Regions from separate parts of the Paeniglutamicibacter sp. ORCA_105 genome, predicted to be linked through region 1. Evidence: riboswitches for the same ligand, from Rfam matches in the RefSeq annotation. Region 1 holds a riboswitch; each other region holds the start of a gene.

What was found. Region 1 has a riboswitch for thiamine pyrophosphate ahead of thiO (glycine oxidase ThiO). Riboswitches for the same ligand answer to the same signal wherever they lie in the genome.
Region 2: linked by a shared signal. The riboswitch ahead of thiM (hydroxyethylthiazole kinase) and the one ahead of thiO (glycine oxidase ThiO) in region 1 are both predicted to bind thiamine pyrophosphate.
Region 3: linked by a shared signal. The riboswitch ahead of ACIPUB_RS17730 (sodium:solute symporter family transporter) and the one ahead of thiO (glycine oxidase ThiO) in region 1 are both predicted to bind thiamine pyrophosphate.
Region 4: linked by a shared signal. The riboswitch ahead of ACIPUB_RS11620 (ECF transporter S component) and the one ahead of thiO (glycine oxidase ThiO) in region 1 are both predicted to bind thiamine pyrophosphate.

Annotation. Positions count from the first base shown of each region.
Region 1 is NZ_JBIXLM010000004.1:5,198-12,970, reverse strand. Features, by position in the region: gene moeB (molybdopterin-synthase adenylyltransferase MoeB) at 1-45, opposite strand, end outside; gene ACIPUB_RS02830 (4a-hydroxytetrahydrobiopterin dehydratase) at 191-871, opposite strand; gene ACIPUB_RS02825 (thiazole synthase) at 895-1,698, opposite strand; gene thiS (sulfur carrier protein ThiS) at 1,751-1,990, opposite strand; gene thiO (glycine oxidase ThiO) at 1,987-3,219, opposite strand; TPP riboswitch at 3,214-3,349, opposite strand; gene thiE (thiamine phosphate synthase) at 3,364-4,044, shown strand; gene ACIPUB_RS02805 (ATP-binding cassette domain-containing protein) at 4,492-6,879, shown strand; gene ACIPUB_RS02800 (hypothetical protein) at 6,893-7,384, opposite strand; gene ACIPUB_RS02795 (signal peptidase I) at 7,381-7,773, opposite strand, start outside.
Region 2 is NZ_JBIXLM010000026.1:31,694-39,466, forward strand. Features, by position in the region: gene thiE (thiamine phosphate synthase) at 1-562, opposite strand, end outside; gene thiM (hydroxyethylthiazole kinase) at 559-1,392, opposite strand; TPP riboswitch at 1,384-1,482, opposite strand; gene ACIPUB_RS13365 (aldehyde dehydrogenase family protein) at 1,604-3,067, shown strand; gene pgm (phosphoglucomutase (alpha-D-glucose-1,6-bisphosphate-dependent)) at 3,198-4,835, opposite strand; gene ACIPUB_RS13375 (M4 family metallopeptidase) at 4,927-6,105, opposite strand; gene ACIPUB_RS13380 (DUF4190 domain-containing protein) at 6,251-6,793, shown strand; gene ACIPUB_RS13385 (peptide MFS transporter) at 6,904-7,773, opposite strand, start outside.
Region 3 is NZ_JBIXLM010000048.1:2,293-10,065, forward strand. Features, by position in the region: gene ACIPUB_RS17725 (ABC-F family ATP-binding cassette domain-containing protein) at 1-1,099, shown strand, start outside; TPP riboswitch at 1,581-1,696, shown strand; gene ACIPUB_RS17730 (sodium:solute symporter family transporter) at 1,687-3,168, shown strand; gene ACIPUB_RS17735 (hypothetical protein) at 3,165-4,358, shown strand; gene ACIPUB_RS17740 (acyl-CoA reductase) at 4,380-5,849, shown strand; gene serA (phosphoglycerate dehydrogenase) at 6,069-7,664, shown strand.
Region 4 is NZ_JBIXLM010000020.1:66,329-74,101, forward strand. Features, by position in the region: gene ACIPUB_RS11585 (Na+/H+ antiporter subunit A) at 1-1,251, shown strand, start outside; gene ACIPUB_RS11590 (Na(+)/H(+) antiporter subunit C) at 1,248-1,712, shown strand; gene ACIPUB_RS11595 (Na+/H+ antiporter subunit D) at 1,709-3,337, shown strand; gene ACIPUB_RS11600 (Na+/H+ antiporter subunit E) at 3,334-3,948, shown strand; gene ACIPUB_RS11605 (monovalent cation/H+ antiporter complex subunit F) at 3,945-4,208, shown strand; gene mnhG (monovalent cation/H(+) antiporter subunit G) at 4,208-4,615, shown strand; gene ACIPUB_RS11615 (DUF4235 domain-containing protein) at 4,745-5,005, opposite strand; TPP riboswitch at 5,077-5,198, shown strand; gene ACIPUB_RS11620 (ECF transporter S component) at 5,254-5,877, shown strand; gene ACIPUB_RS11625 (ATP-binding cassette domain-containing protein) at 5,893-7,773, shown strand, end outside.

The sequences.
Region 1 (7,773 bases):
GGGAAGGGGAGGACCCGGCTCCACAAGGGGTGGCAACGTTGCCATGTTGTTTTCGACGAGCGTCTGACTCAATGAAACCTGCCTTAGGGGGACGAAAGGGACAACAAAAAATGATCTGCCGTTTGCAACCAGAACAAAATTGATCATCCCCGCGAAATGCTTTCGGGGGGATGATCCTCAATGAGTGGGGCTACTGGCCATCCACGGGAGAGCCATCGATTTCGCGGCCTTCCTCGGTGCACAGGCATAGCCTGTTGCCCTGCGCATCGGTGGCCACCACAAACCTGGGGGCTGCCTCGGGATCCAGGGCAGCGCCGGTGGCTTCCAGCTCGCTGAGGATGGGCGAGCTTTCACTGTGCGGCACCGTGATGTCCAGGTGGAAACGGTTGGCGTTGGGCGTGGCGGTCTTTTGGAACCACAGGGCCGGTCCCCGGCCGAAGGGGTCGGCCAGGCTGCCGTCCTTCTGCCGCTTGTAGCCCAGCGCCGTGCGCCAGGTTTCCGAGATGGCGTCCTCGTCGTCGGTGTCGATGGCGATCTCCACCACGCGCAGCAGTTCCGGCCTGGCCACGGCGCCGGAGTTCTGTGCCTGGGCGGAGATCGACCGGGCCAGCGCCGCATCGCGCGCACTCACCCTGCTCCCCGCATCGTGCGAGGTCAGGGTGATGAACAACGTGTCGTAACGCCAATCAACGTCCGGGTGGTGGTTGGCCTCCTGCGCCAGGGCGCCGATGGTGGAGAACAGCGCCAGGGCGGAGGCCGAGGACTCGCACTTCAACGCTGTGCGCAGTGCACCCATTCCGTAGCGCCACTGCGGCAGCTGCAACAGATTCGCCTGGACTTGTTCGAGACTCAGAACATCTTTTGCGGGCATGGTTCTCTCCTTCGGTTCCGGTTCTAGAGATCCGGGCGTCCCTCCATGGCGGAGGAGGCCAGGGCATGGGTGCGCCTGGGGATGCGCCCTGCTTGTGCCGCCAGTCTGCCACCAATGACAGCATGTCTAAAGGCCTGTGCCATGCGCACCGGATCCTGTGCCCGGGTCACCGCCGAGGCCAGCAACACCGCGTCGCAGCCCAGTTCCATGGCCAGCGCCGCGTCGGAGGCGGTGCCGATTCCGGCATCGAGGATGACGGGGATCGAGGCCCGGGAGACGATCAATTCGATGTTGTGCGGGTTCAGGATCCCCAGCCCGGTCCCGATCGGGGCACCCAGCGGCATGACGGCCGCGGCCCCGAGCTGTTCGAGACGCAGGGCCAGCACCGGGTCGTCGTTGGTGTAGGCGAAGACCTTGAAGCCGCGCTCCACCAGGGCCTCGGTGGCCTCGACGAGTTCGACGGCGTCGGGCAGCAGCGTGTGCTCGTCGGCGATCACCTCGAGCTTGACCCAGTCGGTTTCCAGGGCCTCGCGTCCGAGCTCGGCGGTCATCAGCGCCTCGCGGGCGGTGAAGCAGCCGGCGGTGTTGGGCAGAACGCGGATGTTGTTCTCGAGAAGCAGGTCAAAGAGGTTGGTGCCGCCGGTGGACCCCGGTCCGGGCGCGCTGTAGCGGCGCATGGCCACCGTGGTCAGCTCGGTGCCGGAAGCAACCAGCGCGGCACCCAGTCCGTCCAGGCTCGGTGCGCCTCCGGTGCCCATGATGAGCCGGGAACCCAGGGCGATGCCGTCGATGACCAGCGGTTCGGTCTCGGTGAGTGTTTGTGTCATGGTCCTTCGCTTTCTTCCAAGAGGGGGGCGGAGCGGATGTGCAGGGAGGGACCTAGCCGCCCTGGACGGCGGTGACGATTTCGATGTCGTCGTGCTGCTCAAGCTCGGTCACCGACCACTGGCTGCGCGGGACGATGCCGGAGTTGCGGGCAACGGCCACGCCCAGGCGTCCGCCGTCCGCGGGCTTGCCGGTGGGCAGCAGCTCGCGCCCCGTGACTGCGGTGACCAGCTCGGCCAGGGTGGTCCCGGCGGCCAGCGGACTGGGTGCGCCGTTGAGTTGGATGGTGCTCATGAATACTCCTTGGGTTTCAGGGCCGGTGAGAAGCGGTCGGGTCGGAAGCGGTCCCAGGCGGGGTCGCTGCGGCCGGCGATCAGCTCGACGGCGATGTGGGCGGCGATGGGGGTCAGCAGCACGCCGTGCCGGAAGAACCCGGTGGCGATCAGTAGACCCGGCACATCCGGCCCGGTCGCCGAGGCCATGCGTCCCAGCAACGGCGCATTGTCGGGTGTGCCGGGGCGGGCGCGGGCGGTGGTTTCGATGAGTTCGAGCTCGGCGACCGCGGGCAGCAGCACCTGGGCATCGCGCAGCAGCTGGTGTACTCCCCCGGCGCTGACCCCCGGGTTGCCGTCCTCGCGGGCGGTCGCCCCGATGACCACGGTGTCATCCTCGCGCGGGACCACGTAGACCGGCACCCCGCGCACCATCCCGCGCAGCGTGGCGGTGGTCAGCGGGCGCAGGTGCTCGGGCACGCGCAGCCGCAGGATGTCCCCGTGCACCGGGCGCAACGGCAGCACCAGCGCATCGGGCAGTCCAGCGAAATCGGCGGCGCCCAGGCCGTTGGCGAGAATCGTCTCGCTGGCGCGGACCTCGGTGCCGTCGGCAAGCAGCACCCCGGTGACCCGGGAGCCCGAATCGGCGGCATCCTCGTGCAGCAGGGCCGTTGCCCGGGTGCGGACCAGCGTCTGCCCCGATTCCACCCCGTCGCGTTTGGTGCCGGTTGCCGCAAGGCATTCCATGATGGCCTTGGCCAGGGCACGCGGATCGACCTGGTGGTCCTGGGCAATGAGGTGGGCGGCGGAAATATGCGGGGAAAGCAACGGTTCGAGCGCCCGCGCTTCGCGGGTGGTTATCCGGGTGACCTCAAGCCCCTGCCGGGTTTGTGCCTCGCGCAGGTCGCCCAGCGCGGCACGGTCGGCGGCATCCGCGCCGAGGGCCAGCGTGGGGGTGGTGCGGAATCCCGGGTCCAGGCCCGTCTCGGCGGCCAGGGTCCGGGCGAAATCGGGCCAGCGGGCGGCCGAGGCCAGGGTGAGGGAAAGCAGGTCCTCTTCCTGGTAGTGCAGCTCGCTGACAGGGGCCAGCATGCCGGCAGCGGCGAACGTCGCACCGGAGGCGGGGTCCGGGTCGATGAGCATGATGCGGTGCCCTGCGCGCTGTGCTTCGAGGGCGATGCCCAGGCCGATGATTCCGCCGCCGATGACGGCAACGTCGGTGGACAGGGGGTCGGGCACGGTGCGCGACATCGAGGTCTCCTTCCCTACGCCGGTATGAGCCGGATCAGGTTCCACGCCACCCTGTTTTCGAAGGCGGCGTCTGTCGGTCGGCGCAATCGGCGCCCTCTCAGCCAGCTTTCCTGGCTCCCGCGGTACTGAACTAGTCTAGGAGACATGAGCCAGATCACCACCCAAGATGAAGCGACCCCCGTCTTAAGCGCCCCGGACCTCGCTTCCGCGCGCCTTTACTTGTGCACCGATGCCCGGGCCGAGCGCGGTGATTTCGCGGATTTCCTGCGCGCCGCCTATTCCGGAGGGGTGGACATCATCCAGCTGCGCGACAAGAACCTGGACGCCGGGCAGGAGCTCGAACTGCTCCAGGTATTGCGCGAAGTGGCCGGGGAATTCGGCAAGTTGTGGTCGGTGAACGACCGTGCCGACCTGGCGATGCTCTCCGGAGCACCGGTGTTCCACGTGGGCCAGAAAGACCTGCCGCTGCCCGGGGTCAGATCGCTGCTCGGGCCCTCCGTCACCGTGGGGCTTTCCAGCCACGACCCGGCGCAGATCACCGCGGCGGCTGCTGACCCCAATACCGACTACTTCTGCGTCGGCCCGCTGTGGGCCACCCCGACCAAGCCCGGGCGCGCGGCCGTCGGACTGGAGATGGTGGAGCACGCCGCCTCCTTGAAGACGACCAAGCCGTGGTTCGCTATCGGCGGTATCGACCTGGGCAACGTGGAGCAGGTCGTCGAGGCGGGTGCCTCGCGCATCGTGGTGGTCCGCGCCATCACGGACGCGGACGACCCGACTGCTGCTGCGCGGGCGCTGCTGTCCAGGCTGCCGGAATTGGGCTAGCCGACGACACCTCCGGCCTTCCGGCCCTATCGGGTATCGGCCCGGTCGCCGCCAACTACTCAGGACTCCGACCGGGCCATCACCGACGAGGGGAAGTTCGATACGCAGACCCTGGCCGGGAAACCGCCGGTCGTCGTCCACCACACGCTGGGCGTCGAAGCGCTCCCCTCCCACGGCATCGAAGTCATCCGCTCGCTCCATGACCGCACTGGACAGTTCCCGCGAAACCCCTCATCCCCAATTCTCCGTTTGGTCCTTACCGCTGGCACGGATACAAGAAAAAATGTCACGGACGGGCTTCCGTACCGCTCATTTTCAACGACCCGGAGACGGCAATCCATAGCCCGGTAGAAGGGGCAGTTTTCAGGAAGACCGGGCGGCGGTGCGGGCGATAGTCTAGGCGTGGGGAGTTCCGCCGCCGCGGAGCCGGCACGAATGGGAGAAGCAATGACCAGCGAGACCACGACCAGCACGTCCGCAACGAGGCATGCCGCCGACAGCCACGAGGTGATCCGCGTGCGGGGTGCCCGGGTGAACAACCTCAAGGACATCAGCGTCGAGATCCCCAAGCGCCGCCTCACGGTGTTCACCGGGGTCTCCGGCTCGGGCAAGTCCTCGCTGGTCTTCGGCACCATCGCCGCCGAGTCCCAGCGCATGATCAACGAGACCTACTCCGCGTTCGTGCAGGGTTTCATGCCCACCCTGGCCCGCCCCGAGGTCGACACGCTCGAGGGGCTGACCACCGCGATCCTGGTGGACCAGGAACGCCTGGGCTCCAACCCGCGCTCCACCGTCGGCACGGTCACCGACGCCAACGCCATGCTGCGCATCGTTTTCTCGCGGCTGGCACAACCCCACATCGGTTCCCCGCAGGCGTACTCCTTCAATGTCCCCTCGGTTTCCGGGGCAGGCGCCGTGACCCTGGAAAAGGGCGGGAAGAAGATCAAGGAACGGCGATCCTTCTCCATCACCGGCGGCATGTGCCCGGAATGCGAGGGTCGCGGCAAGGTCAACGACTTCGACCTCACCGCGCTGTTTGACGAGACCAAGTCACTTTCCGAGGGGGCGCTGACGGTTCCCGGCTACTCGATGGACGGTTGGTACGGGCGCATTTTCTCCGGATCCGGCTACTTCGACATGGACAAGAAACTGTCCAAGTTCACCAAGGCCGAAATGCATGACCTGCTCCACCGGGAGCCGACCAAAATCAAGGTCGAGGGCATCAACCTCACCTACGAAGGCATCATCCCCAAGATGCAGAAGTCGTTCCTGGCCAAGGATGTCGAGGCCATGCAGCCGCACATCCGCGCCTTCGTCGAGCGTGCGATCACCTTCACCGCCTGCCCCGAATGCGGCGGCACGCGCCTGGCCGAGCACGCCCGCAACTCGAAGATCGATGGCAAGTCCATCGCCGATGCCTGCGCCATGCAGATCAGCGACCTGGCGCGCTGGGTCCGCGGGCTTCGCGAGCCATCGGTGGCCCCGCTGCTTGACGCGCTCGGGGACACGCTGGATTCCTTCGTCGACATCGGGCTGGGCTACCTCTCGCTGGACCGCCCCTCCGGAACGCTTTCGGGGGGCGAGGCGCAACGCACCAAGATGATTCGCCACCTGGGCTCCTCGCTCACCGACGTCACCTACGTCTTCGACGAGCCGACCATCGGGCTGCACCCGCACGACATCGACAAGATGAACGAGCTGCTGCTGGCCCTGCGCGACAAGGGCAACACCGTGCTGGTCGTCGAGCACAAGCCCGAGGCCATCGCCATCGCCGACCACGTCGTTGACCTGGGCCCAAAAGCCGGTTCCGGCGGCGGACAGATCATGTTCGAGGGCACGGTGGAAGGCCTGCGCGCCTCCGACACCATCACCGGGCATCACCTGGATGACAGGGCGAAGCTGAAGGAGGCCGTGCGCACCTCCTCCTCGGCGCTTCAGGTGCGCGGCGCCAACACCAACAACCTCAGGAACGTTGATGTGGACATCCCGCTTGGCGTGCTCACTGTCCTCACCGGCGTCGCCGGGTCGGGCAAGAGTTCGCTCATCACCGGATCGGTCGCCGGGCGCGAGGGCGTCATCAGCATCGACCAGGGTTCCATCAAGGGATCGCGGCGCTCCAACCCCGCCACCTACACCGGGCTGCTGGAGCCCATCCGCAAGGCTTTCGCGAAGGCCAACGGCGTGAAGCCGGCGCTGTTCAGCGCGAACTCCGAGGGCGCCTGCCCCACCTGCAATGGCGCCGGGGTCATCTTCACCGACCTGGGCATGATGGCCGGGGTCTCCAGCACCTGCGAGGAGTGCGAGGGCAAGCGCTTTGACTCGATGGTGCTCGACTACCACCTGGGCGGCAAGGACATCTCCGAGGTGCTGGCGATGTCGGTGGCGCAAGCCGAGGAATTCTTCGCCGCCGGCGAGGCGAAGCTGCCGGCAGCACACAAGATCCTCACCCGGCTTTCCGACGTGGGCCTGGGCTACCTGGGCATCGGCCAGCCGCTGACCACACTCTCGGGCGGCGAACGCCAACGCCTGAAGCTGGCCACCCACATGGGAGAAACCGGCGGCATCCTGATCCTGGACGAGCCGACCACCGGCCTGCACCTCGCGGACGTCCAGCAGCTGCTGGGCCTGCTGGACCGCTTGGTGGAGTCGGGCAAGTCGGTCATCGTGATCGAGCACCACCAGGCCGTCATGGCACACGCGGACCGGATCATCGACATCGGTCCGGGCGCGGGCCACGACGGGGGCACCATCGTTTTCGAGGGGACCCCTGCGGAGCTGGTGGCCGATGGTTCCACGCTGACCGGCAAGCACCTGGGAGCCTACGTCGGAGCGTAGCCGTCCCGGCCCGCTACGAGGCCGGGGTGCACTTCACGCTGGTCACGAGCAGGACCTTGGACAGCTCCGCCGTGACGCGCGCCGGCGCGCCGCTAAGCCCCGAGGCCGTGGGCGTGATTGTCACGGCATACACGTAGGTGCCCAGCAGGGCCGCGCCGTCCAGGCGCAAGGTTGCCGTTGTGTTCGATGTGGTTTTTGTGGTCGTGACCGAGTTCCGCACGGCCTGCACCGTGTATCCGGTGGCGTCGACTGCGCCCCGTTTCAGGGTCAGGTCGGAGTATGAATCGCCCAACAGCGGCCCGTCCTTGCGGGTACAGGTCACGGTTGCGGGGTTCACGCCCTGCGGTGCCCACGGGCCGGCGACCACAGTGGAGGCCACCGACCCGTTCAGCGTCCACAGCGCGTGTGCTCCGGTGGCGCCGAGCCCAAGGACCACGATGACGCCGTAGACAATCGCCGCGATGCGCCACGAACCCGACCGCTCGCGGGTGCCGCGCGCGCTCACGCCGATACCTGCCAGGAGGCCTCTTCGTCCTGGTCGGGGGTCGCCGCGGCACGCCGCCGTGCGACAAGTCCGCGGATCATGGTGATGGCACCGTAGCCAATCAGCCCGGCTGCAACGAGGTTGCCCACCAGTCCGCGGTCGTGGTTGCCCAACCAATTGGCCGCGAATCCTGCGTACGGCACCGCGTAGAACAGCTTCCCGCGCATCTGCACCTCGGTGACAGGGGTTTCATCGGCAACATCGTTGTTGTCTCCCCGGGTGACCAGCGTGCGCATGCCCGACTGGTCCGCAGCGAGCGATTCGATGCGGTGGGTGATGACTTCCGGGCGGCCCGATTCAAGCTGGTAGGTCACCACGTCGCCGACGTTCAATGATTCAAACGGGGCGGG
Region 2 (7,773 bases), on a different contig from region 1:
CGCCGGAGCGGGCCAGCGGGGCCACGTCGTCCGCGTCGATGCCGCCGATGGCGATGACCGGCAGGTCGCTGTGCGCCACGGCGCGGGCCAGGCCCGCGTGGCCCAGTGGCTCGGGGGCATCCTTCTTGGTGGGGGTGGCGTGCACGGCGCCGACTCCCAGGTAGTCGATGGTGCCCGGGGAGCGGAGCTGCAGCTTGTTTGCGGCGTCGATCTGCGCCTCGCCGGCGGCGCTTAGCCCCAGCACGGCATCGGGCCCGATGAGTTCGCGCACCAGGGCCGCGGGCAGGTCGGACTGGCCGATGTGCACGCCCTGAACCGAGGCGCCGGCGGCGCGGGCGGCCAGGAACACGTCGACGCGGTCGTTGACCAGCAGTGACGCGCGCCCGGCGGTGTGGTGGGCGCATTCCATCACGACGTCCGCGAATTCGCCGGCCGGCATGTCCTTGCAGCGCAGCTGCACCGTCGTGATCCCTCCGTCCACCGCGGCCTTCACGATGTCGGCTAGCGGCCGGCCGGCGGTGGAGGCGGAGTCCGCGACCAGGTACACGCCGTAGCTGCTCATGAGAGCACCGCCGTCGCTCCCAGCTCCGCGGGGGAGACGGCGGCCAGGGCATCGAGGAAGAGCGGGGCGAAGGTGCCGGGGCCCGCGGCCGCGGCGGCCGCGGCCGCGGCGGCCGCGCGTTCGGCGGCGGCAGAATAGAAGGCGTGCGCGGCAACCGTGGCGACCAGCGGGTCCCCGCCGGTGGACAGGAAGGCGGCGCAGACCGCGCCCAGCGCGCACCCGCCGCCGGTGATGCGGGTCAGCAGAGCGCTGCCGCCGTGAACGTGCACGGTGCGCACCCCGTCGGTGACGAGGTCCGCCTCCCCGGAGACGGCGACGACGGCGCCGCTTTCCCTGGCCAGCCTCCCGGCGGCGCCGGCCGCGGCGGCAACCGAGTCGGTGGACTCGACCCCGCGCCCGCCGACGGCCTGACCGGCCAGCGCCAGGATCTCCGAGGCGTTGCCGCGGATCACGGTGGGCCGCGCGGCCACGAACTCGCGGGCGAGCGAGGTGCGCACGCGCAGCGAACCGACGGCCACGGGGTCCAGCACCCAGGGCGTCGAGGCGGTGCCGGCGCCGGCAACGGCCTCGCGCATGGCGGCCGCCTGCTCCGTGTTCGGGGTGCCCAGGTTCACCAAGAGGCCCGCGGCCACGGAGGCGAAGTCGCCGGCCTCCCCGGGAACGTCCACCATGGCCGGGGACCCGCCGGCCGCCAGCAGCACGTTGGCGGTGAAGTTGGTGACCACGGTGTTGGTCAGGCACTGGACCAGGGGTGAGGAGGCGCGCAGCGCGCCCAGGGCATCGGCGAGCTCGCCGGGTGTTACGAGAATTGAAGGCGCCATGGATTCCATGAGCAACATCCCTCCGCTAGTACGAACTAGATCAGGTTCTACGGGTTTCATCTCAGCCGGCCGCAAGTGCCGACACCCCGTGTCACTATGCGCGAGCCTATCCCACCTGGCACCGGGGTCGGCAGTCGATGTCACCGCGCACCGCCCGCGCACCGAGGCCGCCAAGCGTGGCGGCCTGTTGCCGATGCCACAGTGGCCGTAGGCTCAAGGGATGGGCACTTCCGACACCTCACACAAATCCGCGGCGCCTCGCGAAGCGACGGCGCTGAACGAGCTCGAGCTGCCCGAAGTGGTGCCCGAACTGCCGGAGAACATCGTGGAGATCGTCGCCTCGATGCACGACGTGGTGGCCACCCGGCTGGCGCACCCGCGCCGTTTCCGGGCCTCGCAGCTCAAGGCCCTCGAGCGCATGCTGGAGGCGCACGAACAGGACTTCATCGACGCGCTGGCCGACGACCTGGGCAAGGGCGCGGTCGAGGCCAAGATGACGGAGATCGACATGGTGCGCGCGGAAATAGACCACGCGCAACTGCACCTCTCCGAGTGGATGGAATCCAAGGCGGTGAAGATCCCGCTGGTCCTGCATCCGGCGGCGGCCAAGATCGAGCCGCAGCCCCTGGGCGTGGTGCTGGTCATCGGCGCCTGGAACTACCCGTTGCAGCTGATCCTCGCCCCGCTGGTTGCCTCCATCGCCGCGGGCAACGTCACCGTGCTCAAGCCCTCGGAACTGGCGCCGACCACCTCCACGCTGCTGGGCCGGCTGATCCCCAAGTTCCTCGACCACCGGGCGTGCGCCGTGGTCCAAGGCGGGGCCTCAACCAGCAAGGTCCTGCTGGAACAGCACTTCGACCACATCTTTTACACCGGCGGAGAGCGTGTGGGGAAGGTCGTGGCCCGCGCCGCGGCCGAGCACCTGACACCCGTGACCCTGGAGCTGGGCGGGAAGTCCCCGGCCGTGGTGATGGACGGGTCCTCCGCCACCGTGGCGCGCCGGCTGGCTTTCGGGAAGTTCATGAACGCCGGGCAGACCTGCGTGGCGCCGGACTACGTGCTGGCCGTGGGCGACGCCGCCTCGAACCTGGAAAAGCAGCTGGCCAAGGCGATCACCGGGTTCTACGGCAAGAACCCGCTGGCCAGCCGCGACTACGGCCGCATCGTCAACAAGGCCCACTTCGACAGGCTGGTTTCCTACCTGGAGCACGGCGAGGTCCTCATCGGCGGCGGGTACGACACTGACACCCTGAAAATCGAGCCGACAGTGATGGCCAACGTTGATCCCGACTCGGAATTGATGCGCGAGGAGATCTTCGGCCCGATCCTGCCGATCATCGCGGTGGAAAGCTTCGACGCGGCCGTGCGCTTCATCAATGCGCGCCCCAACCCGCTGGTCGCCTACCTCTTCAGCGAGAACCCGCGGCTGCAATCCGCCTTCGGGGACCAGGTGCGGGCAGGGGCCATCGTGCACAACGCGCCCAGCCTGCACCTGGCCGTCCCGGGCTTGCCCTTCGGGGGCGTGGGCGCCTCCGGCATGGGTTCATACCACGGGCGGCATGGCTTCGAGCGGCTCTCGCAGATGCGCTCCGTGATGGGCAAGACCACCGTGGTGGACACGCTCAAGGCGATCTACCCGCCCTACACCTGGGCGAAGTCCAAACTCCTCGACAGGCTCATGTAGGAATTCCCCGCCCGGCATATATCCATGCCGGCAAGGGTTTTTGCAGGATTTCACGGCTTGTCCGCGGAATGGCCGAAGGCCGGGGGGTCCACGCATGCGGGAACCACCCGGCCTTCGGCCAAGCATGCGCCTACGCGAGCACCGCCGAGACGATGTCCCTCGCCTCGGCCTGCACCCGGGCCAGGTGCTCCTCGCCCAGGAACGACTCGGCGTAGATCTTGTACTTGTCTTCGGTGCCCGAGGGGCGCGCGGCAAACCAGGCGTTCTGCGTGGTGACCTTCAGCCCGCCGATCTTCGCCCCGTTGCCCGGCGCCTCGGTCAGCCGTGCGGTGATCTCCTCGCCCGCGAGCACCTCGGCGGCTACGTCGGTGGCCGCGAGGTTCCCCAGCCGTGCCCGCTGCTCCCTGTCGGCCGGGGCGTCGATGCGCGCATAGCTCGGTGAGCCGTGCTCCGCGGCCAGCGCGGAATAGTGCTTCGAGGGGGAGGAGCCGGTGACGGCGGTGATCTCGCTGGCCAGCAGCGCCATCAGGATTCCGTCCTTGTCGGTGGTCCAGGTGCGCCCGTCGCGGCGCAGGAAGGATGCGCCCGCGGATTCCTCGCCGCCAAAGGCGCCGGAACCGTCCAGCAGCCCCGGCACGAACCACTTGAAGCCCACCGGGACCTCGACCAGGGTGCGGCCCAGTGAGGCGGCGACCCGGTCGATCATCGAGGAGGAGACCAGCGTCTTGCCGATGGCAGCATCCGGCGACCACCCGGTGCGGTGGTTGTAGAGGTAGTCAATCGCCACGGACAGGTAGTGGTTGGGGTTCATCAGCCCGGCATCGGGGGTGACAATGCCGTGCCGGTCGGCGTCGGCGTCGTTGCCCGTGGCAATGTCGAAGGAGCTGCGGGCGGCGATCAGCGAGGCCATCGCGTCGGCCGAGGAACAGTCCATGCGGATCTTCCCGTCGGTGTCCAGGGACATGAAGGCAAAGCGCGGGTCCACGCCCGGGTTCACCACGGTGAGGTCCAGCTTGTGGGTTTCGGCGATCGCCCCCCAGTAGTCGACGGCGGCCCCGCCCATCGGGTCCGCTCCGATGCGGATGCCGGCATCGCGGATCGCGTCCAGGTCCAGCACGGAGGGCAGGTCGTTGACGTAGGACGCCATGAAGTCGAAGGAGCCGATCTTGCCGCCCAGCCGCGCGGTGCCCAGCGGGATCCGCTTGACCCCGGCCAGCTTGGCCTCCAGCAGCTCGTTGGCGCGGTTCGCGATCCACGAGGTGGCGTCGGTGTCGGCCGGGCCGCCGTGCGGAGGGTTGTACTTCAGCCCGCCGTCGGCGGGAGGGTTGTGCGATGGGGTGATGATGATGCCGTCGGCGCGCGGGGCCGCCGGGTCGGCGTTGTGCGCCAGGATGGCGTGGCTCAGGGCCGGGGTGGGGGTCCAGCCGGTGCGTGCATCGGCCAGGATCGACACGTCGTTGCCGGCCAGGACCTCCAGCACCGTGTCCTGTGCAGGATCCGAGAGGGCATGGGTGTCCTTGCCGACGAAGACCGGTCCGGTGATCCCGGCGCCGCGCCGGTATTGGACAATGGCCTGGGTGATGGCGGCGATGTGGTCCTCGTTGAAGGAACCGTTCAGTGAGGTGCCGCGGTGCCCGGAGGTGCCGAAGGCCACGCGCTGGGCGGGGTCGGAGGGATCCGGGTGGATATCGAAGTACGCGTCGCGCACCGCTGGGAGATCGATAAGGTCTTGGGGCAGTGCCGGGGTCCCGGCGCGAGGATGGGCCATGCCCCCCAGTTTCTCATTGATTGCGTTGCCGCGGCCGAAGACGCCGCGGTGCGGGTTCATGGTTTCGTGCCGGGACCCGCTGTGCGTCGGGTCATTCCTGCTCGGCTTCCCTCACCCGGGGGACCACGCCGACGGTGTCCCAGGCATCGGCCAGCGCAAGCTCCACCCTGGATCCGGCGCCGTGGTCGCGGCGGGCCTGGAGCAGGGTCTGTTCGGCAAAGGTGCCGAAGTCCGCATCCTCAGGCAGCGCGCGCGTGGCGACCACGTCGAACCACAGGGAACCGGCGGTTTCCCAGGCGTTGCCGCCCAGGGCCGTGGCAAAGAGGTAAAACGCGTGGTTGGGGATGCCCGAGTTCAGGTGCACCCCGCCGTGGTCCTCGGCGGTCTGCACGTAGCCGGACATGGTCGCCGGCTGCGGGTCCCTGCCCAGGATCGGGTCGTCGTAGGCGGTGCCCGGCGCCGCCATGGAACGCAGGGCCCGGCCCCGCACCTTGTCGGTGAACAGTCCCTCGCCGATCAGCCAGCTGGCGCTCGCCGCGTCCTGGCCGGCGGTGAACTGCTCCACGAGTGCGCCCAGGACATCGGCAATCGACTCGTTCAGCGCTCCCGATTGGCCCCGGTAGGCCAGGTTGGTGGTGTGCTGCAGCAGGCCGTGCCCCAGCTCGTGGGCGATCACCGACAGGGAGGACGTCATCGACTCGAAGATCTCCCCGTCCCCGTCGCCCATCACCATTTGGGTGCCGTCCCAGAACGAGTTGGCGTAGTGCAAGCCGTAGTGCACGGTGCCGCCCAGGCCCAGTCCGGCCCCGTCCAGCGAGTTTGGCTTGAGCATCTCGACAAGGAACGCGTGGACCGCGCCCAGCCCGTCGAAGGCGCGGTTCGCGTCCTCATCCGCCACGGGGTCCAGGCCCTCGGTGCGGGCGTCGGTGCCGGGGGTGGTCTCGGCGCCCTGCGCGTCGCAGATGGAGCGGTTCAGCCGCCCGGAGGGTTCGATCAGCCGATCGAGGTCGGTGGCCGTGGTGGCCCGGTCGTGCAGCAGGGCCTGGTCCAGCAACAGGGTCCGGCGGGCCCGGGTGGCGATGCGTGCACGGGTTTCGGCCCCGGGCCCTTCCGCTTTCCCGGGTTCAGGGGGTGGGGCGATGAACTCGCGCATGCCCTCGGGCGCCGCCCACGCGCCGTCGCAGGCCGCCATCGACATCAGCAGGTACGGGGGTACGGCATGGTGCCGGGGGTGGGGGTCCGTATCCGGAAGGTGTGTTGCCTTGTGCATGGTGCCAACTCTCCCACCGGTTCCTGAGCAGCGAATGTGAGCATGCTGTGCCGGGCAATCGTGGCTAAACTGGGGGGCCGGAGACGGTGCCGGGCCGGTGCATGAAGGTGCATGGGCAGGCGGGCACAAGTGAGGAACAGGAACCATGGGGAATCCCGAGGACGCAGCGCACGATCCAGAGCACCGACCGTCGTTTGGGGATCCCAGCGACCCGCGCTGGTCGCACAACCCGCATGCGGCTCCGCCGCGCAATCCCTATCTGGACCAGCCACTGGATGGCCCGCCGATCGGGCTGGGCCGCGGTCCGGGCAGTCCTGGCAGTGTGGGCCAGGCGGGCCATAACGGTTACGGGCAGCCCGGCTACACGCGGCCAGGACCTGCCCAAACGGGGTCACAGCAAGCCGGTTATCCGCAGCCCGGCTACCCGGTGCAGGCCCAGCGCCCGGCCGGCGTGTTGGCCATCGTTTCGCTGGTGACCGGAATCATCGGGTTGTTCAGCGTCGGGCTGTTCTTCTTCCCCCAACTGGCGGCAATCATCTGCGGCCACCTTGCCCTGCGCCGCGAACCGCACATGCGCGGTGTCGCCATTGCCGGTCTGGTCACAGGCTACTTGGGAGCAGCGATCTTCCTGCTGTGGATGGTCGTGCTCATCTTCCTGGGCAGCACGCTGGGGGCGTACAACTACTAGGGCAGGATCCGCGGGCAAAAAGACAGCGGCCGCAACCGGCAAGAATGCCGGCTGCGGCCGCTGTCTGCGTTCGTGGCCCGCCCACTTCGTGGGAGCGGGATGCCGAAGGTCTAGCGGACCTCGCCCATCAGCCTCTTGAGGGCCGGGGTGGCCAGCAGCAGGGCAACGCCCAGCACGATGGCGGTTCCGCCGAGGGCAAGGAAATAAGTGACCTCGTTGCCCTCGGTGTAGAAACCGGCCAGGATGCCTGCCAGCGTGGTGCCCAGTGACACCGAGAGGAAGAACAGCGCGATCATCTGCGTGCCGAAGGCCGCCGGGGCCAGTTTGGTGGTGACCGACTGGCCGATGGGGCTCAGTAGCAACTCGGCCAGCGTGCACAGCAGGAGGATGCCGACGAGCGCCAGCAGCGGCGTCTTCTCCAGCGAATTCATCGGGATGAAGACCAGGAATGCCAGGCCCACGATAACCAGGGCCAGGGAGAACTTGACTACGGTTCCCGGCTGGCGGGTGCCCATCTTGGTCCACAGGGCGGCGAAGATGCCGGCCAGCACGATGATGAAGACCGGATTGATGGACTGGACCCAGGAGGCGGGCATCTCCCAACCGAAGAGCGAGCGGTCCAGGCGTTCCTGCGAGTACACGGCGATGAACGTGAATTGCTGCTGGAACAGCGCCCAGAAGGCGGCCGAGGCGATGTATAGCGGGATGAAGGCGAGAACGTGCTTGCGCTCAACCGCGGAGACGCGCTTGGAGCGCAGCATCAGGGTGAAGTAGATGACCGAAGCCAGGATGACGGCGTACGCAATGGTGCGTGCCAGGGACTCGGCGGTGACGATCTTCAACGCGAATGCCGCCACCACGACGACGACGAAGGCGAGGAAGCCGATCAGGTACTTCTTGCGCTCGTTGGCGGGCAGCGGGTTGCCGACCAGCTTGACCGAATCGGGCAGGTTCTTGCGGCCGCTGAGGTAGATCGCAAC
Region 3 (7,773 bases), on a different contig from region 1:
CGGCGGTTGGCGGAACCGTGCTGCACTGGCAAAGATCCTGCTCGAGGACCCGGATGTGCTGCTTCTGGATGAACCCACCAACTTCCTCGATGTTGCGGGTGTTGAATGGCTGGAGAACTGGTTCAAGTCATTCAAGGGCGCGGCAATCATCGTTTCGCACGACCGCAAGTTCCTGGACTCGGTGGTTACCAGGATCATCGAGGTCGAGAATTTCCACCTCCACGAATACCCGGGAAACTTCGCCGAGTACGTGGTGGCCAAGCAGTTCAAGCTCAAGTCCCTTGAGTCCCAGTTCGTTCACGAGTCGGAGCTCCTCGCCTTTGAAGCCGAAGGCATCTCCGACCGCCGGGAAGCAGCCAAGGCTGCAAGCAAGGGCCTGGACAACAAGCTTTCCAAAATCAAGAAGTCACGCGCCCCGCGGCCCGTGGACAAGATCATCACCGAAATCTACGGTGGCCTGCACATCAAGGACACCCTTTGTCGAGTTGAGGGCTTATCGAAGTCCTATGGGGAGAAGACCCTTTTCACTGACCTAAGCTTCGAGGTCCGGCGTGGCAACCGCATGGTGATCCTCGGTGCCAACGGCAGCGGCAAGTCGACGCTGTTGCGGGTACTCACCGAACAGGAAAAGCAGGATTCGGGATACGTCACCTGGACCAAGGGTGCCGCGGTCGTTTCCTACAACGAGATCCTTGACGAACTGGATCCGAACGACACCGTGACCCACGCGGTGAATGCCATGCCGAATTCCCTGGCGTTCAGTGCGACGAAAAAGTCGGTGAACCGGTTCCTGGCCATGTTCCAGTTTTCCGAGGCGGATTTGAAGAACCGCATCGGAAATCTGTCCGGAGGCCAGCGTGCCCGTGTGGCCATGGCAATGTGTCTGCTCTCGGGTGCCTCGGTGCTGATCCTGGATGAGCCGACGAACCACCTGGACATGTCCAGCACCCAGGTGATGGAACGAGCGCTGCTGCATTTCCCTGGTGCCGTGGTGGTGGTCAGCCACGACCGCTTCTTCACCGAGAAGATCGCCAACCGCTACCTCGTGTTCGGGACGGAGAACGCCAAGTCCGGCGAAGTCGCGGTGCGCGGCGCCTGAGCGCTCTTCGGCGCTCGTTCGGGGCTGCGGAAAGTCCCGGACGTCGCCGTTCCAGAGGGCAACGACACGTAGCCAGCTACGAAGTGTTATCCATAGATCTTGGACCCGGTTAGGATCCCCGACGTGGACTTCACAGTCGTACCCAGGACATTCTGCATCAAGATCATCGAACCTGACACGGGTTGACGAAGGTAATCTTCTTCGGCGTGCCTGGAGTCAACATAGCCTCCAATCCAGCGTTTCCAAGTCCCACATGGCTAGGGGTTTTTCAGAGCCGCTGCGCGCACGTGTCAACGGCTCTGCGCGAAAAACGCACGAGCATGGGCGCCTCGCCTGTCACTTCAACTCCTTTTCCATGGATGCTGTCGAGCTCCATGAACCGCATATCCATCCAGTGCGGGAGAAATCGGATGGTCCACGTCATATTCGAGGTGTTGGAGGGCGTTGGGTTGGGAACCGGTTCAACCTGTGGCTAGAGTCGGTCACACAACGCGGGAGCTTGGGAAAGACCAGGCTGAGAGGGCGACTTAGGGTGTCGCCGACCGCATGAACCTGTCCGGGTAATGCCGGCGAAGGGATGTTTGCAGATGCTTGATTTTTCCGTGTCCTTGGCGATATTGGTGTTGGTCTTGGCGGTGTTTGCCTGGGTTGGCCTTGGACTGGGCCGGGATCGAAACCTCGAGGAATTCGCCGTGGCGCGCAATAGCCAAAACGGCCTGGGGCTGGGATTGTCCTTTTTTGCCTCGGGGGTGGGTGCCTGGATTCTCTTTGCAGCACCGGAAATCGGTGCGAGTACGGGCATTGCCGGAGTGGTCGGTTATGCCGTAGCAGTTACGGTGCCGCTGATTGGACTCGTTCTGGTGGGCAAGAGGCTGCGGGCATTGATCCCGCAAGGACACAACCTCGTGGAGTTTGTGCGCCTGCGCTATGGATCCACCATGCACATCTATGCACTGGTGATTTCCATGATGTACATGCTCATTGCCCTGTCTGCCGAGCTGACAGCCATTGGCGCGGTGTTAGGACGCATGTCCGACTTGGACCCTCGGCTGGGCATTGTCGCGGTGGCGTTGATCACCGCCCTGTACACCGCCTACGGCGGTCTGCGGGCCTCGATCCGCACCGACCGCTGGCAATCCTGGATGCTCTTCGCCTTGCTACTGGTCGTCGGCATGGTGCTCTTCGGGGGACTTGCCCGTGCCGAGGCACCGCTGGACCCGGCACTTCTGACCGTTGACCTTGGCGGTGTCGAGGCCGCGCTGACGTTGGTGGTGGCTGTCACCGCCACAACGCTCTTCCACAACGGGTACTGGCAACGTGTCTGGGCAGCACGCGATTCCCGCGCACTGAGCCGCGGCGCCGTTATCGGGGCAGTCACCCGGTTTCCAGTGGTATTCGCGGCGGCCCTGGTTGGGCTGCTCGCGGCCGGTTACGGTGTCGCCCTGGGCACGCCGGCGGTGCCGTTCTTTGCCCTGCTTGAGTCCCAGCCGGGCTGGGTGCTTGCTGCGGTCTTGGTGCTGACCCTGGCCTTGGTTGCCTCCACGGTGGACACGTTGCAAAACGGGTTGGCTGCCATGGCCGTGACCCATGTACCCAGACTCGGCCTCACCGGGGCGCGCATAGCCACGATCGTGTTTACGGCGATCCCCGCTCTGATTGCCTTCCAAGGCTTCTCGGTGCTGCGACTGTTCCTGATCGCCGACTTGCTGTGTGCCGCGACGATCATCCCGATCCTCTTGGGCCTATGGCGCCGCTCGACCTCCACGGGAGCGATATGCGGATCGATCGCCGGGCTGGTGGCGGCACTGGGCTATGGCTGGATCGCCGGAGGAAACCTGCCGGCCGCCGTGGCCATCGCCACTTTTGCCCAGGGACTGTCACTGGCCCCGTTCCTCGCCGCACTTGCGGCCTCCGCAGTGGTGACCCTGCTGGTGTCGGCCATTGCCGGGCGCAGCACGGACCTGGCGTCGCTGGGCGGGCAGGCCCGGAGCCTGGACGGACCGTCGGGGCCAACCGCGGACACCGGCGAGCTGCTCGAGTCCAGCACGGCAGAGGAGAACGCCCGATGAACGGCCATGGATCCACCAGCATGCCCGGGGCCGAACGCGACGACCTGGACCTGCGCCTCCAGGCGTTTATTGAGCGGGGTCCGGAGCCGGTCCAGGCCCACGGAACGGGACAGTGCCCGGATAACGCCGAATTCAACGCCATGGCGCTTGAACTTTTCGCCTACCAATTCGAACGCAACATTCCCTACCAGCGCTTCTGCCGGGCACGTGGTGCACAGCCCGGCGTCGTCGCCAAGTGGCAGGACATCCCGGCGGTGCCCCTGACCGCGTTCAAGGAACTGACCCTGGCCTGCGCACCGGCGGAAGACTCCGCAGCCGTCTTCATGACCAGTGGCAGCACGGACCCGTCCACGCGCGGCAGGAACCACCACCCGCACCTGCACCTCTATGATGCCTCGGCGCGCGAGGGATTCGCCCACTACTTCCTGCCCGATACACGGCGTATGCCACTGCTGGTGCTCAACCCCGGCCCGACGGAGAACCCGAGTTCATCCCTGGCCCATTTCCTGGGTGAGCTGGTGGACGCCTTTGGGGCCACGGGAAGCGACCACTTCATGGCGGGCGACACCCTCGACTGGAAACGACTGGCCGCGGTGCTGCGCGATGCGGAAGCAAGCGGGGAACCGGTGGCATTGCTGGGCACCTCCTTTGCCTACGTGCACCTGCTCGACGCCCTCGAACGCGAAGGACTGTTCTTCTCCCTGCCCGCCGGCAGCAGGCTGCTGGACACCGGTGGATACAAGGGACGTTCCCGCGAGGTGGGGGCCGAGGAATTGCGGTCTCTCTTTGCCCAACGCCTCGGCATTGCCGATGAATGGTGCGTGAACTACTACGGCATGACCGAAATCAGTACCCAGTACTACGACTCCACGCTGCGCGAGGCATGGCTGGGCCGTGAGCCGGGCCAGCGGCGCAAGGCGGTCCCGGCATGGAGCCGGATCCGGGTCATTGATCCCCAAACGGGACGGGACGCGGAACGGGGCAGCCACGGCCTGATCGTGCACTACGACCTGGCCAACAGGGGATCGTGCCTCGCGGTGCTCGCCGAGGACATTGGATACCTGGTGCCACCGGCAACCGGGGGAGCAGGTGCACAACCCGACTTCGTGTTGCTCGGACGCGCCGAGGCCGCCGAAGCCAGGGGATGCTCCATGGCACTGGATGAGATGTTCGGCGCGAACCGGGGTTGAGCCATGAAGGAACCAACGTACATGGACGGATCCCTCGCGGTGCCGGGCAGCGCCGAGGCCCCGGCAATCGACGGCTACTTCCTGCCGCAACTTGAAACCCACGAGCTCGAAGGGCTCGATTGGCGGGAAATGACGGTGGGCGGCATCGTGGTTCGCGTGCCGCAGATGTCTCCCGCCCTCCTGGACCTGGTGGCGAGTCGGCTTCTTGCTGCCCAGCGGGAGCACCTGGCCAACAGGCCGGTGATGGACGTGGTGGACGTGCTCGGGAAGGTCTTCGCCCGGTGGGACGATCCGGACTACCACTGGCGGGTGCGGGCCGAGGCCGTGCTGCCGGCGGTGACGGGCTATGCCCCCGCCATGGTGCGCCGCGGCCTGGCCCGCTACCTGCAGACCTTCCGGCATGATCGCCTCCTGCGCTTCCTCGCCCAGGACCTGGAGGACCCCCTGATCCTGGACGGTTTCCGGCCCAATGGTGCCGGGGGCCGCTCTAAGGCCTATGGACCACGCCTGACCACACAGGTCCTGGCCGGGAACGTGCCTGGCCTGGCTGCGTGGAACGTGGTGTGCACACTGCTGGTGAAGTCGGCAATGCTGGGCAAGTCGGCCTCGGGCGAACCGCTTTTTGCGGTTTTCCTGGCCCAGAGCATCGCCGAGGAAGACCCGGCGTTGGCCTCCTGCCTGGCGGTTGTCCATTGGGGCGGGGGAGCCGAAGAGATCGAGCGTGCGGCATTTGCCCGTTCCGACGCAGTGGTGGCGACCGGCGGCGGCGCGGCCATTGCATCGGTGTCGGCCCGCGTGCCGTCCGGCGTGAGGTTCATTGCGCACGGGCACAAGGTAAGTTTTGCGGTGATCGGTGTCGAGGCACTGACTGAAGCGGAATTTGCGAATACTGCCCGGAAGGTCGCCTACGACGCCTCCCAGTACGATCAACAGGGTTGCTTGTCACCCCATGCCGTCTTTGCCCAACGCGGCGGCGAGGTCGACCCGGGACGCTTTGCCGCCGCGGTCGCCGAGCAGATGCAACTATTCGACCTCGCGGAGCCCCGGGCCCGGCTGGGCCTTGACGAGCATGTCGCCCTGGACAGGGTGCGCTCGACCCAGGAATTCCGTTCCTACGCTGATGACGGACCGCTGTACTTCACCGCTCCGGCGGGCAACAACTGGACCGTTGTCCATGACTCCCGGCCCGAAACCCTTGTTCCTTCGCCCCTGAACCGTTTCCTCCGTATCCACTCCGTCGAGGGAATCGAGGAGGTGCTGCACCTGATGGAACCGTTGCGCCGTGACCTGCAGACGGTGGGCGTAGCTTGTTCGCCACAAACGCTCGAAGCGTGGTCCGATGCGCTTGGCGCGTGCGGGGTAGACCGGATCTGCGCCGTGGGGAGCATGCCTGAGCCTGCCGCCGGATGGCACCACGATGGTGTCGGCAACCTGACGGCCCTGATTCGCTGGGTGGACATCGAGCCGCCGGCCGGATCCAGGGCCGAGTGATGGCCACTGGGATGAGCGGGAGAGCGGATTGCGCGGTCCAAGCCACGTATTGCCCCGTAAGCCAAGTGTCTGTGACTATGCGCACAGTGACCCGGATTTGTCCCGTAACATCGACCTATCGAGCCGGGATTATGACGAGGCGGACGATATTCTGGTATCTGGCCCGTCTCAATCCGGTCCAAGCATCCAGCCCACTGAAATAGCAAAGGTGCCACCCCTGTGTCTGTAAACAAGCCAGTCGTCCTATTGGCCGAAGAACTCTCGCCCGCAACCGTTGCGGCCCTGGGTCCCGATTTCGAAATTCGCCAGACCGACGGTGCGGACCGCTCCCAGTTGCTGTCCGCGATTGCAGATGTTGACGCCATCCTCGTGCGCTCCGCAACCCAGGTCGACGCAGAAGCCATTGCGGCCGCCAAGAACCTGAAGGTCATCGCCCGCGCGGGTGTGGGTCTGGACAATGTGGACATCAAGGCAGCCACCCAGGCCGGCGTCATGGTCGTGAATGCCCCGACCTCCAACATCATTTCGGCAGCCGAGCTGACCGTGGGCCACATCGTGTCCCTCGCCCGTCGCATTCCCGCTGCCAACGCATCGCTGAAGAGCGGCGCATGGAAGCGCAGCTCCTACACTGGCGTGGAGCTCTTCGAGAAGAAGGCCGGCATTATCGGCCTGGGCCGCATTGGTGCGCTGGTCGCTGCCCGCCTGCAGGGTTTCGGTATGGAAATCCTTGCCTACGACCCCTACATCACCCCGGCACGCGCGCAGCAGCTTGGTGTCACCCTGGTGGATCTGGACGAGCTCCTGGCCGAGTCCGACTTCGTGACCATCCACATGCCCAAGACTCCTGAAACCGTGGGCATGCTCGGCAAGGATGCCTTCGCCAAGATGAAGAACTCCGCCTACGTCATCAACGTGGCCCGCGGCGGCCTGGTTGACCAGGACGCGCTCTACACCGCACTGAAGAACGAGGAAATTGCCGGTGCCGGCATTGACGTCTTCGTCCAGGAGCCGAGCACGGACCTTCCCTTCTTTGAATTCGAGAACGTCACCGTCACCCCGCACCTGGGAGCCTCCACGGATGAGGCCCAGGAAAAGGCAGGCGTTTCCGTGGCCAAGTCCGTTCGCTTGGCTTTGGCCGGCGAACTGGTCCCGGATGCGGTCAACGTCGCCGGAGGCATCATTGACGAGAACGTCCGCCCGGGCATCCCGCTGATGGAGAAGCTGGGACGCATCTTCAACGCGTTGACCGTTGGTTCCCTCACCAGCATCGACGTGGTTGTTGCCGGCGAAATCGCATCCTTGGATGTGAAGGCGTTGGAGCTTTCGGCCCTCAAGGGCGTCTTCATGGACGTTGTCTCCGACCAGGTATCCTACGTCAACGCCCCGGTGCTCGCCGAACAGCGTGGCGTGGCCACTCGTTTGGTCACCACCCCGGATTCCCCGGAGTACCGCAACCTGCTCACGGTCGCGGGCGCTTCGACCGAAGGAACCCAGCTTTCGGTGGCCGGCACGCTGACCGGCCCGAAGCAGATCGAAAAGCTGGTCGGCATCAACGGCTACGAAATCGAGATCCCGATCATCGACCACATGATCGTCCTGCGCTACGCAGACCGTCCCGGTGTCATTGGCACCTTGGGCAACGTGTTGGGCGAGCAAGGCGTGAACATTGCCGGCATGCAGGTGGCCCGCAAGGAAGAGCGCGGCGAGGCTGTCGCCGTGTTGGCCATCGACTCGGCCCTTCCCGCCGGCGTCCTGGACATCGTGCGTGCCGCCATTGGCGCCACGGTTGCCCGCGAGATCAACCTCGAGGACTAACGCCCCGCAATCGTAAACAATTAGCGTGCCCTGCACGCCTCCCGGGTACCTCTTGGAACGTCTTTGAAGAGGATGCGGGTTGGCGTGCGGGGCACGTTTTTTCTGGCAG
Region 4 (7,773 bases), on a different contig from region 1:
GTGATCCTGTTGGTGGCGCTGCTGCTGCCAAGTTCGGTCGCCATCATGCTCAGCACCCCGGACCCGGGGAACTTCATCGCCTTTGACCACCCCGCCCAGATGGTTATCGGCCTGATCATGATTGTCGGCGCCATCGGGGCAGTTCAGGCCAACCGGCGCTTCCTGGCCGTGCTGATGGTGTCGGTCAGCGGCTACGGCATGGCGGCGATCTTCGCGCTACAGGGAGCGCCAGACCTGGCCATCACCCAGCTGCTGGTGGAAACCATCGTGTTGGTGGCCTTCGTGCTGGCACTGCGTGCCCTGCCGGTGGAACTGTGGGCCAAGAACCCCACCGGCCATCGGCTGGGCCGCGCGCTGATCGGCATCGGCTTCGGTGCGTCGATGATCTACATCGCCGCCACCTCCATGGCCTCGCGCGTGGCCGACCCCATTTCGCTGGCCTACCCGGAGCTGGCCTACGTCGGCGGGGCGGGCAAGAACATCGTGAACGTGACCCTGGTGGACATGCGTGCCTGGGACACCTTCGGCGAGATCACCGTGCTTGCTGCCGCCGCCACCGGCGTCGCCTCGCTGATCTTCGTGCGCGGTCGCGGAGACAAACGGCTGCGCGTCTCCGCGGTGCCCCACGGTTCGGTGGACCACGGCTCTGAGGCCATCGGCGGACGTGACCAGAGCCGTGCGGGACTTGCCGTGGCGCGGAACTTCGCGATCTCCAAGAAGGACTCCTGGCTGGTGGCAGGCCATACGCTGGCCCCCGAGCGACGCTCCATCACCTTCGAGGTGGTCACCAGGCTGGTTTTCCACACCATCCTGCTGGCCTCGGTGTACCTGCTGCTGGCCGGGCACAACACCCCAGGCGGCGGCTTTGCCGGCGGCCTGCTGGCCGGCCTGGCCCTGGCCATCCGCTACCTGGCCGGCGGCCGGGTGGAACTGGCCGAGGCCACGCCGGTGAGCCCGGGAACGCTGATGGGCACCGGGCTGGGGCTCGCGGCACTCACCGCGGCGGCACCGCTGCTCTTCGGCGCCCAGATGTTCACCTCCGCCGCCATCGAATTCACCTGGCCGCTCTTCGGGGAGCAGAAGTTCGTGACCTCGACGATCTTCGACATCGGCGTCTACCTGGTGGTGGTCGGGCTGGTCATCGACGTGCTCCGTTCCCTGGGCTCGGAAATCGACGACCGTTCCGAGGGCCGCAGCCCCACCGACACACATGACATGGTTTCCGACGCGGAGACGGGAGTGGGACGTTGAGCACCAATATCACCTTGCTCATAGTGATGGGCGTACTTTTTGCCGTCGGGATCTACCTCCTGCTCGAACGCTCGCTGACGCGGGTGCTGCTGGGCATCGTGGTGCTGGGCAACGGGGTGAACCTGTTGATCCTCTCCGCCGGCGGACGCCGCGGCGAGGCGCCGCTGTACCAGTCGGCGCTGGGCCCGGAACAATACAGCGACCCGCTGCCGCAGGCGCTGATCCTCACGGCCATCGTGATCACCTTTGCGGTGACCGCGTTCATGCTGGGCATCATCTACCGCTCCTGGGTGATTTCCCGGGCCGACGTGGTTGCCGACGACGTCGAGGACCTTCGCGTCTCCCAGCAGTCGACCTTCGACTTCGAGGAAGACTCGCCGGTGCCAGAAGACACCACAGAATTCGAGGGGGACGACTCCGTGCCAACGGACACCACCACCGACAAGGGGCCCGGCGCATGATCGACGCACCACTGAGCGCCGTTTCCTTTGCCCCGCTTGCCGTGGCCCTGCCGATCTTCGGCGCGGCCCTGGCCTTCATCCTGCGCCGCAAGCGCCGCACCCAGCGCGCGGTGACCATTGGCGTCCTGGTGTTCACCCTCATCCTTGAGACCTGGATGCTGGCCACGGTCTGGAACGGCGGGACCTACTCGGTCACCCTGGGCGGCTGGGCGCCGCCCTTCGGAATCTCCATGGTCGTCGACGGGTTCTCCGCCTTCATGCTGGTGGTCTCCACCATCGTCTCCCTCGCGGTGCTGCTCTACGCCACCAGCCAGGGCATGGCCGACGGGGACGAGGACGGGCCGGTGTCGATCTTCCACCCTGCCTACCTGATCCTGGTGGCCGGCGTGTCAAACGCCTTCCTCGCAGGGGACCTGTTCAACCTTTATGTGGGCTTCGAGATCCTGCTGACCGCCTCCTACGTGTTGCTGACCCTCGGCGGCACCACCGCGCGCATCCGCGCCGGAACCACCTATGTGGTGGTGTCGGTGACCTCCTCGGTGCTGTTCCTGATCACCATCGGCATGATCTACGCGGCCGTCGGCACCGTGAACATGGCCGATTTGGCACAAAAGCTGCCGGAGATCTCACCGGGCACCCAGACGGTGCTGCATGTGATGCTGCTGGTGGCCTTCGGGATCAAGGCCGCGGTCTTCCCGCTGTCCTTCTGGCTTCCCGACTCCTACCCCACGGCCCCGGCACCGGTCACCGCGGTGTTCGCCGGGTTGTTGACCAAGGTGGGCGTGTATGCCATCATCCGCACCGAGACCCTGCTCTTCCCCGGGAACCAGCTCTCCGACGCGCTGATGGTCGTGGCCGGCCTGACCATGCTGGTGGGAATCCTGGGTGCCGTGGCGCAGACCGACATCAAGCGAATGCTTTCCTTCACGCTGACCAGCCACATCGGCTTCCTGATCTTCGGCGTGGCCGTGGGCAACCAGCTGGGACTCGGCGCCACCGTGTACTACGTGGCCCACCACATCGTGGTGCAGACCTCGCTGTTCCTGGTGGCGGGGCTCATTGAGCGCCGCGCCGGAACCTCGAACATCGACAGGCTCGGTTCCCTCGCGAAGCTCTCCCCGCTGCTGGCCCTGCTCTTCTTTGTCCCCGCCATGAACCTCGGCGGCATCCCGCCGTTCTCCGGCTTCCTGGGCAAGCTGGGGCTGGTCCAGGGAGGTGCCGAGCTGGGCACCCCGATGGCCTGGGCGCTGGTGGGAGTCTCCCTGCTGACCTCGCTGCTGACCCTGCTGGCCGTCGCCCGCATCTGGAACAGGGCCTTCTGGCGCAATGCCGAGGACGCCACGGACCCGGACCCGCTGCTGCTGGTGGGCGTCTCCGCGGCGCGCGGCGCCACCTACGACATCGTCGCGGACGAGCCGGCAAGCCGCTATTCCGACCGCGGCAACGCAGCCCTGCTGCCCAACGGCATGGTCGCCATGACCGCTGCCCTGGTGCTGGTGGGCGTGGCGTTGACGGTGTTTGCCGGGCCGCTCTTCGACTTCACCGACAGGGTGGCCATGGAAATGCTGGACAAGGGCAACTACATCGAGGCCGTCCTCGGCACCGGAGAAGGGCAGGCACGATGAGCCCGGAACAACGACTGGTCGACGCCAAGGACGAGAGCGGCCATCGCCAACGCTCCACGCTGCGCCAGGAAATCCCGCTGCTGATCGGCATGACCCTGGTGTGGGGCGCGCTCTGGCAGGACTTCGCCGTCGGCAACCTGGTCTTCGGGCTGCTGATCTCGCTGCTGCTGGTGCGGGTCTTCCGCCTGCCGCCGATCATCCTCTCGGGACGCTTCAACATCTGGCGTGCAGTGGTCTTCATCCTCGCCTTCCTGCGCGACATCACCCGTGCCAGCTTCGAGGTCATGTTCCTGGCGATATTCCGCGGCCCGCGGACCACCAGCGCCGTCATCACCGTCACGCTGCGCACCGAGTCCGACCTGCTGGCCACCTGCGTGGGCCACGTGCTGACGCTGGTGCCCGGCTCCTATGTCGTCGAGGTGGACCGCAGGTCCTCCACGCTGTACCTGCACGTGCTCAATGTCAACGACCAGGCGGGCGTGGAGAAGGCCAGGGCGGCCGTCCTGCTGATCGAGGAACGGCTGATCCGCATGATGGGCACCAAGGAAGAACTGGCCGCGCTGAACGCCGAAACAACGGCCCCGAACAACGAAGACGGAGCACCCTCATGATCATCGTCCTGTGGATCTGCGGCATCACGCTCTCGATTGCCGCCTGCCTGGCCATCGTCAGGCTGGCAATGGGCCCGTCCATCCTGGAACGCGTCATCGCCACCGACGTCCTGCTGCTGATCATCTCCGCGGCACTCTGCGTGGAGATGACAGTCAACCGGCACACCAACAATCTGGTCTTCGTGCTGCTGGCGTGCCTGGTCGGGTTCGTGGGTTCGGTCACCGTTTCCCGCTTCGTCACGGATCGGAGAAACGCCTGATGCTTGACACCATCATCGACATCATTGCCGGGACGTTCATGATCGTCGGCTGCCTGATGTCCCTGGCCGCCGGAATCGGCATGCTGCGCTTCCCCGACCTGCTCTCGCGCCTGCACGCGGCTACCAAGCCGCAGGTGCTGGGTTTGTTCCTGCTGCTGGCTGCGCTCGGGCTGGAATTGCGTTCCTGGGCGGTGCTGCCGGTGCTGGTCCTGGCCTGGTTGCTGCAGTTGCTCACCGCGCCGGTCTCCGCGCACATGGTGGGACGCGCCGGATACCGGACGCGGCACCTCAAGCGCGAGACACTCGTGGCCGACGAACTGGCCGCCGTCGTCGATGCCGCGGCCCAGCGCGAGGAACAAGACCACGGCAAGGGCCAGCCCCGGGACCGCACCGACTTCATCGACTAGGGCGCCCTCGGCCCGCCGGTGGTTGGCGAAGGCCCGGTTCCAGGCCGGCGTCCGGGACGGCTCGGCGGCAAATGACTGAGGAGGGGGTCCACGAAAAATCGTGGACCCCCTCCTCAGTCATTTACTGCGTCAGGCCTTTTTGGCGAACCTGGCCAATGCCCGTTGGGTGCCGCGGTCGGTGAACACCTGGATCAGGGCCGCGGTCGTGGCCGACAGGACGGCGAAGCCAATGATCTGGCGCAGGCTGGCCTCGGCCTGCGCTTCCGCGTTGCCATGCTTCGGCGGCTTCCGGCCGGTGAAACCGGTCCAGGCTTTGTCAACGATTTTTCCACCCAGGAAACCGGCGGCGATCGAGATAGCTGGGCCGATGAGTTTCATCAAGCTGTTCAAGGGGACTCCCAAATGTTGCTGGCAACGGTACCTGCCCCAGCATAGCCTGAGGTAACATCAAAGAACTGAAACAATCACGACAGGGGAGCGTCGTGCGAAGAAATTCGCACCAAGGCGCTGAGAGTGCGGATAGCCGCAGACCCTCGAACCTGCCCCGGCTAGTACCGGCGAAGGAAGTCGAGTTCTCAGGGGGTGCGTTCAAAAACGCGTTTTCCCTCCCCTCCTTGTATCCAAGGAGGATCACCACCATGAGCACCACCAACCAGCCCGCCGGGCACAAGCCGGCAACCTCGTCCTGGCGTGTCGTTGACATCGTTATCGCGGCAGTCATCGCAGTGTCCTCGGGCGTCATCTTCTGGGCCTGGAACAGCACCCACCACCTGCTTGACTTCCTCTTCCTGGCCTTCCCGCCCTCCGCCTCCCTGGTCTCGGGCATGTGGCTCTTCCCTGCGGTGCTCGGCGCGCTGATTATCCGCAAGCCCGGTGCCGCACTCTTCTGCGAAATCGTCGCCGCCATGGTCTCGGCACTCATGGGCTCCGAATTCGGGCTGACCGTCCTGGCCTCCGGCCTGATCCAGGGTCTGGGCGCTGAACTGGTGTTCGCCGCGTTCCGCTACCGCAAGTTCAACCTTCCCGTGGCACTGCTGGCCGGAGGCGCGGCAGGGCTCTTCGGCAGTGTCAACGACACCTTCATCTTCCGCTGGTTCCCCGAATACACCACCGGCATGCTCTTCTCCTACATCGCGTTCATGACCATCTCGGGCATCGTCATTGCCGGGCTGCTCTCCTTCCTGGCCACCCGCGCCCTGGCCAAGACCGGCGCCCTGGGCGCCCTGGCCAGCCGCAAGGCGGCCACTGAAGCCATCCTCTAGGACGCGGCAGCCATCATGACCTCACCTTCGATGCTGAACCGTGAAGCCGGCACCCCGGACACCGGCAGCCGGTTGGCCACGGCCGTCTCGGTCAGCGCCCGCAACTGGGGTTGGCGGCATGCCGACCGCGCCCAGCCGGCGCTCCGCGGCCTTGACCTGGATATCCGCGCCGGGGAACGCGTGCTCCTGGCCGGTCCCTCGGGCGCTGGCAAATCCACGCTGCTCTATGCCCTGGCGGGGGTCCTGCACGAGGACGACGAGGCCTATTCCTCCGGCGAACTGCTGCTGGACGGAACCCCGGCGGCCCAGGGCCGCGGCCTGGTCGGGCTCATGCAACAGGACCCCGAAACCCAGGTCGTCCAGGCCCGGGTCGGGGACGACACGGCTTTCGGCGCCGAAAACCTTTCGGTGCCGCCGGAAGAGATCGCCCAACGCATCATCGAGGCCCTCGATGCCGTGGGACTCGATGTCCCGCTGGACCACCCCACCGCCGCACTCTCCGGCGGACAAAAACAGCGCCTGGCCCTCGCCGGGATCCTGGCCATGGGCCCGGGACTGGTCCTCCTGGACGAGCCGACGGCGAACCTCGACCCGGACGGCGTTCTGGAGGTCCGCGATGCGGTGCTGGCGGCGCTGGATGCCACCGGGGCAACCCTGCTGATCGTCGAACACCGCCTTGAGGCCTGGGCTCCGCACATGGACCGGGTCATCGTGCTGGAACCGGGCGGCGGCATCGCCCACGACGGAACCCCCGGCGAGCTCTTCGGGCCCGGGAAGGTGCGCGAGGAACTGATCTCCGCCGGGGTTTGGGTCCCCGGATACACCCCGTCGATCGACGTGCGGTCCGCCGGAACCGATGGCGGCGCCCTGCTGCTCGAGGCCACGGACCTGGCGGTCACCCGGAAGCGCGGCGGATCAATCGCTGCCGGGGGGCTTGACCTGCGCGTCGCGGCCGGTGAGGCCTGGTGCGTGCGCGGGGCCAACGGCTCGGGCAAGTCGACCTTCGCCCTGACGCTCGGGGGCTTGCTGCCACAGGCCTCAGGCACCGTGCTGGCCACCGGGGAGCTGGCTGCCGGCTCCGAGGCCCGCCCCTACCACTGGCGCGCCACCGAACTGGTGGGGCGCATCGGTTCGGTGTTCCAGGAACCGGAGCACCAATTCGTCACCAACACGGTCCGCGAGGAATTGGCCTTCGGGCCTGCCCACGCGGTCAAGCCCGGCACCCGGGATCCGCTGTTCACGGACGGGGAGATCGAGGCACGGGTCGAAACACTGCTGTTGCGGCTGCGGCTGGGGCATCTTGCCGAGGCGAACCCCTTCACGCTTTCGGGCGGTGAGAAGCGACGTCTCTCGGTGGCCACTGTTCTGGCTTCGGGTCCGCGGATCCTGATCCTTGACGAGCCGACCTTCGGCCAGGACGCCAACACCTGGCGGGAGCTGGCGTTGTTGCTGCGCGAGGAACTGGAGCGCGGCACGGCAATCATCGCCGTGACCCACGACGCGGATTTCGCCCGCGCCCTGGGGGCCGGGGAATTTGTCCTCGAGAGCCCGGGGACCACGTATGGCGAACACGGCGTCGCGATCCGGCCCGGGTTGCTGGAGGCCGATGCGCGCGGCGGGGCCAGCTTCCTGGGCAGGGCCAACCCTCTGGCCAAGCTCGCCGCGGTGGCGCTGGCGACGATCCCGCTGGTGGCCTCCATGGACTGGGTCAGCAGCGCCCTGGTGGTGGTGGCGACCTTCCTGGCCTTGCCGCTGGCGGGGCTGTCGATCCCGCGCTTCCTGGCTCGCGGCTGGCCGCTGCTGCTCGCGGCGCTCTTCGGGGCATGGGGCACCGCACTGGTGGGCAACGATTCCGGCGTGGTGCTTCTTGACCTGGGCATCTTCGACATCACCGAG